2 regions of the Phenylobacterium koreense genome follow, and region 1 is predicted to be linked to the other one. Evidence: predicted binding sites of a transcription regulator. Region 1 holds the regulator's gene; the other holds the start of a gene.

Region 1 (4,183 bases):
GCGAATCGTCGAGCAGATGGGCGCCTCAAGCGGAGGGCTGGCCGCGGCGATGATCACCGGCCACGAAGCTTTCGTGCCCAAGGAGCAGGTCGAGGATCTGCGGGCCTCCGGCTTGGCGCACATCATCTCGATCTCCGGGCTGCATATGGCCATCGTCGGCGGCTTTGCGTTCGGCGCCGTCCGCCTGCTTATCGCCGCCTGGCCGTGGATGGCGCTGCGGGTGTCCTCCAAGAAGGTCGCCGCCGTCTTCGGCCTGCTGGCGGTCGGCAGTTATCTGCTGATTTCCGGTGCGCCCAGTCCCGCCGAGCGCTCGGCCATCACTGCGGGGGCGGCCTTCCTGGCGATTCTGGCCGATCGGCGCGCGATCAGCCTGCACACCTTGGGCCTGGCGGCCCTTGTGATCCTCGCCTTCGAGCCCGAGGCGGTGATCCAGCCCGGCTTCCAGATGTCGTTCGCCGCGACCGCGGCCCTGGTCGCCCTGGCCGAGGCCTGGCCGCGGCCGCCGCGGGAGATCAATACGCCCTGGCCGATCCGCGCGGCCCAGGCGGTCGGCGTCTGGACCGCGGCCAGCATCGGAGCCAGCTTCGTGGCCGGGCTGGCGACCGGCCCGTTCGCCATGCAGCACTTCAACCGGGTTTCGACCTTCGGCCTGGCCGCCAATCTGCTGACCGCGCCGATCAGCTCCTTTCTGATGATGCCGGGCCTGGCGATCGGCGCCGCCTTGACGCCTTTTGGCCTGGGCGGACCATTCCTGTCGGCGGCGGGCCTAGCCATCGACACCATGAACATGATCGCCGGGTGGATCGCCGATCTGCCCGGAAGTCAGCGGATCTTCGCCAGCGCTCCGGCCTGGACCCTGCCGGCCGCCTTCATCGGTATCCTGTGGCTGTGTCTTTGGAGGGGGCCGCTCCGCTGGCTCGGCTTGCCCCTGGCCCTGAGCGTATGGCTATGCCCGCGCCCGCCGGCGCCGGACATTTGGATCGCCGCCGATGGTTCGACCGCAGCCGTCAGGCGAGGGGATCAGGCGGTGCTGCTGCGCCCCGACGCCAAGCTCTTCGCCGCCGAGCTTTGGGCCAGGCGGCGCGGCCTGACGCCGGCGGAGGGTTCGGCCGCGCGGGAGGTCGCCTTCGACTGCGATCGCTGGTCCTGCGCCCCGCGCCAGGGAAGCGCCGATCCGAAGGTCGCGGCGATCTTCACCCGCCGGGCCTCGACCATAGCGGCCAAGCAGCCGCTGTTTTGCGGATGGGCGGAGGTGGTTATCGTCCGTGGATCTGCCGAACCTTGCAGGAACGCGCTGACGCTCACCGAGGCGGACTTCGCCAGGGGCGGGTCGGCCGAGCTCTACAGAAGCCCGTCCGGCTGGCGGGTCGTGTGGGCCCAGGACCTGCGCGGCCAAAGACCCTGGACGATCAGTGGTAGCGGCGGATGAGGCCGACCAGCCGACCCTGCACCTGAACCTGGTCCGGTCCGAAGATGCGGGTCTCATAGGCCGGGTTCGAGGCTTCGAGCGCGATCGAAGCGCCTTTCTTGCGCAGGCGCTTCAGGGTGGCTTCCTCGCCCATCACCAGGGCCACGACGATGTCGCCCGAATTGGCGGTGTCGGTCTTGCGGATGACCACATAGTCGCCGTCAAGGATCCCGGCGTTGATCATGGAATCGCCCTGGATCTCGAGGACGAAATGCTCACCCGCGCCCAGGATCGTCTCTGGGACCGGAATCCGGTCGCGCTCCTGCTGGATGGCTTCGATGGGCGTGCCGGCGGCGATGCGGCCGAGGATCGGCAGCTCGCGCGTATCGTTGGCGATGGGCAGGGCGTTCGGGTCGCCGCCTTCGACTACCTGGGGCTTGAACGGCGCGCGCCCCTTGGGCGGGGCGGTCGTCGTCGCCTGCTGCGGCAGCTTCACGACTTCGAGCGCGCGGGCCCGGTGCGGAAGACGGCGCAGGAAGCCGCGTTCCTCGAGCGCAGTGATCAGGCGGTGGATGCCCGACTTCGACGCCAAGTCCAGGGCCTCCTTCATTTCGTCGAAGGACGGCGAAACCCCCGTTTCCTTGATCCGCTCATGAATGAACATGAGAAGTTCGTGCTGTTTACGGGTGAGCATGGCTGTCGAGCCCTTGGAGAACAAAGCGCTAACGTCAGGAATGTTCTCTAGGTGTTCTTCATTAATGTCAAGTTACTGCTGAGCCCTTGAAAGGCTTAGGGTTTTCGAAGCTTGACGATAGGTCCGAGGCGACTCAGCCGAGCAGGGCGCGGGTCGCCGCCGTGACATCAGCCTGCCGCATCAGGCTTTCGCCGACCAGCATGGCGCGGGCGCCGACCTGCTCCAGCCGGGCTACGTCCGCCGCCGTGAAGATGCCGCTCTCGGTGACGAGGAGGGCGTCCTTGGGCGCCAGCGCCGCCAGGCGCTCGGTGACGGCCAGGTCGATCTCGAAGGTGCGGAGGTCGCGGTTGTTCACGCCGACCAGGGTGGCGCCGAGCTGGCCCGCGCGGGCCATCTCCTGCTCGTCATGGACCTCGACCAAGGCGTCCATGCCCAGGCGGGCGGCTTCCGACATCAACTCGGCGGCGAGCGCGTCATCGACCATGGCTAGGATCACCAGGATGGCGTCCGCCCCAAAGCCGCGGGATTCGGCCACTTGCCACGGATCGACCAGGAACTCCTTGCGCAGGGCCGGGATCGAGACCGCATCGCGCGCAGCGGTGAGGAAGGCGTCCGCGCCCTGGAAGCTCGGGGTGTCGGTCAGTACCGAGAGGCAGGCCGCGCCGCCGGCCTCGTAGGCGCAGGCCAGGGCCGGCGGATCAAAGTCGGCGCGGATCAGGCCCTTCGACGGCGAAGCCTTCTTGATCTCGGCGATCAGGGCGAGCTTGCCCGGCGCATGGGCGCGTTCGAGGGCGTGACGGAAGCCGCGAGGCGCCGAGGCGGCCTTGGCGGCGGCGTCGATGTCGGACTGGGATCGGGCTGCGCGGCGCGCGGCGACCTCTTCGCGCTTGTAGGCGGCGATCTTCGAAAGCACGTCGCTCACGCCGTCACCTGGACCAGCTTGGCGAGGGCGGCCTTGGCGCGTCCGTCATCGAGGATGTCGCCGGCCAGGGTGACGCCTTCGCGCAGGGTCTCGACCTTGTCGCCGACCAGGAACGCGGCGGCGGCGTTCAGGAGGACGATGTCGCGATAAGGGCCCTTGGCGCCGTCGAGCAGTTCGCGCAGCGCTTTGGCGTTGTCAGCGGGGGAACCGCCGCTGATGTCGGCCAGGGCCGAGCGGGGAAGGCCGACCGCTTCCGGCGTGATGGTGAAGAGGCGGACTTGGCCATCGCGATATTCGGCCACGCTGGTCTCGCCGGTCGTGGTCATCTCGTCCATGCCGCCGCCATGGACGACCCAGGCGCGCTCAGCGCCCAGGGCGCCCAGCACCCGCGCCAGCGGCTCCACCCAGCGGTCGGCGAAGACGCCCATGACCTGGCGCTGGGCGCCGGCGGGGTTGGTCAACGGGCCGAGCAGGTTGAAGATCGTCCGGAAGCCGAGATCGGTGCGGATCGGCGCCACGTGGCGCATGGCGCTGTGGTGGGCGGGAGCGAAGAAGAAGGCGACGTTCGCCTCGTCCAGCGCCCGGCGCTGCTGGTCGGCGTTGACGTCGAGGTTGACGCCCAGTTCGACGAGCACGTCGGCGGCGCCCGAGCGCGAGGAAACCGCTCGGTTGCCGTGCTTTGCGACCTTCAGCCCGCCGCCTGCGGCCACGAAGGCGACGGCGGTCGAGACATTGAGGGTGTGCAGGCCATCGCCGCCGGTGCCGCAGACGTCCATGACCTGGAAGTCGTGCTCCAAGGTGATCGCGGCCTTGCGCATGGCGCGGGCGCAGGCGGTTATTTCGCCGGTCGTCTCTCCGCGCATGCGCATGGCGGTGACCGCGGCGGCGATCTGGGCAGGGGTCGGCTCGCCGCGCAGGCAGGCGGCGAAGAACTCGCCGGCGTCCTCTTCGGTCAGGGTTCCGCCATCGGCCAGGCGGCCGAGAAGGGGCTTGAATGCGTCGGACATGTCTAGGCCTCAGCCTCCTCGGTGAGGCCCGTAAGCTTGAGGAAGTTGGCGAGCATGGCGTGCCCGCCCTCGGTGGCGATGGATTCCGGGTGGAACTGCACGCCATGGACCGGCCGCGACCGGTGGCTGAAGCCCATGATCTCGCCGTCCTC
Region 2 (4,183 bases), on a different contig from region 1:
GCCCATGCCGGTGTCGATCTGCGGCTTGGGCAGGTCGATGCGGCGGCCGTCGGCGAACTGCTCGAACTGCATGAAGACGAGGTTCCAGATCTCGACGAACCGGTCGCCGTCCTCGTCCGGGCTGCCCGGAGGACCGCCGGGGATGTGTTCGCCGTGATCGTAGAAGATCTCCGAGCACGGCCCGCAGGGGCCCGTGTCGCCCATGGACCAGAAGTTGTCGTTGGTCGCGATGCGGATGATCTTCTCGTCGGGCAGGCCCGCGATCTTCTTCCAGAGCGCAGCCGCCTCGTCGTCGGTGTGATAGACGGTGACGCACAGCTTCTCGGGCGGAAGCTTGAACTCCTTGGTCAGCAGGGTCCAGGCGTGCTCGATCGCGCCTTCCTTGAAATAGTCGCCGAAGGAGAAGTTCCCCAGCATTTCGAAGAAGGTGTGGTGGCGCGCGGTGTAGCCGACATTGTCCAGGTCGTTGTGCTTGCCGCCGGCGCGGACCGACTTCTGCGACGAGGCCGCGCGCGGCGCAGGCGGCGTCTCGGCGCCCGTGAAGTAGTTCTTGAACGGCACCATCCCCGCATTGACGAAGAGCAGGGTCGGGTCGTTCTGCGGAACGAGCGGAGCCGACGGAATGATCAGGTGATCATTCTTTTCGAAATAGCCCAGAAACGCGGTCCTGATCTCGTTAAGGCTCGGCATGGCTCGTCAGACGTTGGAAACGGAAGAAATAGATATGGGAGCTCGCCTGTCCGGCGCCGCCCCATCGGCGACCGTTTACGGATTTTGGCGGCCCCCGCAAAGAAAAAGGACGCCTGGACGGTCTGCGTCCAAGCGTCCTTGCGCATCATCGGCGTCCGTGCGGGGGCATGCCCGCCGGGCGGGTCCGGATGTCGGGTTGGAGGCCTCTCCGGTTCCGGTGGGCTGTGACGGCCGGCCGGCGATGCGAACCTAGTCCTCGTCAGAACCCTCGTCACCGGTCGGGCCGACCAGCAGCTCTTCCTCGATCGCCTCGCGGGCGCCGCGCACCTGACGCTCGATCTGATTGGCGATGTCGGGGTTGTTCTTCAGGAATTCACGGACATTGTCGCGGCCCTGGCCGATGCGGGTGGAGTTCCAGGAGAACCAGGAGCCGGACTTCTCGATGACCCCGGCCTTTACGCCCAGGTCGATGATCTCGCCCAGCTTGGAGATCCCCTCGCCGTACATGATGTCGAACTCGACCTCGCGGAACGGCGGGGCCACCTTGTTCTTCACCACCTTCACGCGGACATTGTTGCCGAGGATCTCGTCGCGCACCTTCACCGAGCCGGTGCGGCGGATATCCAGGCGAACCGAAGCGTAGAACTTCAGCGCGTTGCCCCCGGTGGTCGTCTCGGGGCTGCCGTACATCACGCCGATCTTGTGCCGGATCTGGTTGATGAAGATCACCAGGGTCTTGGCCTTGGAGATGGACGCGGTCAGCTTGCGCAGCGCCTGGCTCATCAGACGGGCCTGCAGGCCGGGAAGCTGGTCGCCCATCTCGCCTTCGATTTCCGCGCGCGGCGTCAGGGCCGCCACGGAGTCGATGACGATGACGTCGATGGCGCCGGATCGCACCAGGGTGTCGGTGATCTCGAGCGCCTGTTCGCCGGTGTCGGGCTGGGAGACCAGCAGGTCATCCAGGTTCACGCCGAGCTTGTTGGCGTACTGCGGATCCAGGGCGTGCTCGGCGTCGACGAAGGCGGCCACGCCGCCGGCCTTCTGAACCTCCGCCACCACGTGCAGGGCCAGGGTCGTCTTGCCCGAGCTTTCCGGACCGTAGATTTCGATGATCCGCCCCTTGGGCAGGCCGCCGATGCCCAAGGCGAGGTCCAGGCCGAGGGAGCCGGTGGACACCGCCTCCACCTCGATATGGCTCTTCTCGCCAAGCTTCATCACCGAGCCCTTGCCAAAGGCCCGATCGATCTGCGCGATCGCCGCTTCCAGCGCCCGCTGCTTATCGCCTTCTTCTTTTCCCACGAGCTTCAACGCCGACTGACTCATTGCAAGGCGCCCCTTGTTCCATGATTCCAACCCGACAGTCCGACGCGGGTAGCGGCTGGCCGTCGAAAGAAGGCGTACGCGCTTTGTTCGCTGTTCACAAGATGTTCTTTTGGTGGCGCTCCAGCCTGTGCGTCCGGTTCTGACGCCGCTCTAGAAGTCGTATGCCACGGACAGCCCGACTTGCCGAGGCCGCGGGGCGAACGCTTGAATCTGGCGTCCCGTCGTGGCGAAAGACGGACGATCGGCGTCCGAAAGGTTTTCCACGAAGGCGCTGAGCGTCCAGCGTCTCGTGCGTAGGCTCCCCCGCGCGTTGAACAGCCAGTAGTCGCCGAGCGCGACGTCGTTTGCGCTCCTCCGATCGAAGGCGCTGTGGGAGCGGCCGACATAGGCGCCGTCGGCGCGGAGCAGGAGTTGCAGGCCTTCGCGAAGGTCGCGGCGGTACTCCAGCCACCCTTCCGCCGACGCCCGTGGCGCCGCGGGGATGCGGTCGCCGGCCGAGCCCAACCCCGCCCCTTCGGCGCTGGCCTGGTCGCGGGTCAGGACTGCGTCGGTCAGGGTCAGGCTCACACCACCCCGCACCATGGAATTGACGACGAAGCTGGTGTCCGCCTCCAGGCCCCGAATGCGCGCCTCGCCGAGATTGGTGATGAAGGCGAACGCGCCGTTGGTGCTGCTCGCGCTGTACTGCATGTCCTGCCAGTCGATCTGGTAGACGGCGGCGTTGAACACCACGCGGTTGTTGAACCACGAACTCTTGAGGCCCAGTTCGTAGTTCCAGAGGCTGTCCGGGCCATAGGCGGCCAGGTTTGGCGGCAGGCCAGGCACGGTGTTGATCCCGCCCGGGCGGAAGCCCTGCGAGGCCTGCGCATAGAGCAGCGCCGTCGGAGAGAGCCGCCGATTGCCTAGAATCTTGATGCTCCAGCCGTCCTCGCCGGTCGTGGTGGCGAAATTCGCTTCGGAGGTGTTCGAGATGACATTGACGACCGCCGCGTGGCCGATCGTGGCCTTGTCGTATTCGAAACGTCTCGCCCCCAGGGTCAGGGAGGTGTCGCGATCGGCGCCGAGGGTGACCTCCCCATAGACCGCGCGGTGACTCAGGCGACTGTCGACGATACGCCGCCCCGTATAGCCCTGCTCGAAATCCGGCTCGCCGGTCAGGTCGTCGCCCACGACGACCTGACTGTCGATGCGGTCCTTCCGGATCTCGTGGAAGACGCCGAGCGTCCAGGCCAGGAAACCCGGGTCGTCGGATTGCAGACGGACTTCCTGGACTTGGGCGCTGAGATTGATCGGCTGGTTCAGCAGGCCAGGCGCCCGGCTGTCCACATAGGCCGAATAGACGCCCAATTGCTGCCCCGTGCAGGCGACGGCCGCCGGCAGGTCCAGATAGCGCTTGCAACCGTCGGGGCTGTCGCGCTCGGCCAGCAGAGTTCCAGTGTAATCGATGCGCCGCAGGCTGTCCCAGGCATAGGCGGCGGCGTTCGCCGACAGCCGCATGCCTGCGATGCGCCAACTAAGCGCGCTGTCAAAGAGCTTCAGGCGGCTCTCGAACGGCATCCGCACGTAGTTCAGAGAGACGTTCGGGCGGGCGCCCAACGATCCCCCGCTGGTGTCGTCATCGTGCGCGTCCTGGTAGCTGGCCGAGAGATTGACCTGAAGGTCCTCGGTCGGCTCCAAACCCAGGCCCAGGCGTGCGCCCCAGACCCGTCCGGCGTTGGCGTTCCGCACGCTCAGGCGATCATTGTCGACATATGCCGGCTCCGTGCGCCGATAGGCGGTGAGCCGTACGCCCAGCTTGTCGGCGATCAGAGGCTGGTTGATCACCAGGCTCTGTCCCCCGCCCCACTCGCCGGAGTTGGTATTGAGCTCGGCCAACGCCGTTTCGCTCGCCTGGGCGAGATTCGGCCGCTTGAAGATGACCTTCAGGGCGCCGCCCATGGCGCTCGCCCCATAGAGCGTGCCCTGCGGCCCTCGCAGAAGCTCGAGCCGCTCGACGTCGACCAGAAGCAATTCGGGCGACGAGCCGCCCGGGTCGGCGGTGGTGCCGCTCGGGCCGGTCACCGGAACGTCGTCGTAGTAGAGGGCGGTCGTGGCCTCGCCCGAACCGTACACGCCGCGCAGGCTGAAGCGATTGCGCCCGGTCCCGGTGCTGGTCTGGGTCAGGCCCGGC

What was found. The regulator LexA, encoded in region 1, represses DNA repair genes until DNA is damaged. The targets are predictions, from matches to a motif close to ATGTTCNCNANNTGTTCT.
Region 2: a site for LexA is predicted at 2,104-2,121, ahead of recA (recombinase RecA). Genes of this name have one in related genera too.

Annotation. Positions count from the first base shown of each region.
Region 1 covers NZ_JBEPLU010000002.1:329,501-333,683, reverse strand. The annotation lists gene ABID41_RS13415 (ComEC/Rec2 family competence protein) at 1-1,429, shown strand, start outside; gene lexA (transcriptional repressor LexA) at 1,410-2,102, opposite strand; gene trpC (indole-3-glycerol phosphate synthase TrpC) at 2,236-3,024, opposite strand; gene trpD (anthranilate phosphoribosyltransferase) at 3,021-4,031, opposite strand; gene ABID41_RS13395 (anthranilate synthase component II) at 4,034-4,183, opposite strand, start outside.
Region 2 covers NZ_JBEPLU010000003.1:182,524-186,706, forward strand. The annotation lists gene alaS (alanine--tRNA ligase) at 1-690, opposite strand, end outside; gene recA (recombinase RecA) at 940-2,013, opposite strand; gene ABID41_RS16940 (TonB-dependent receptor) at 2,164-4,183, opposite strand, start outside.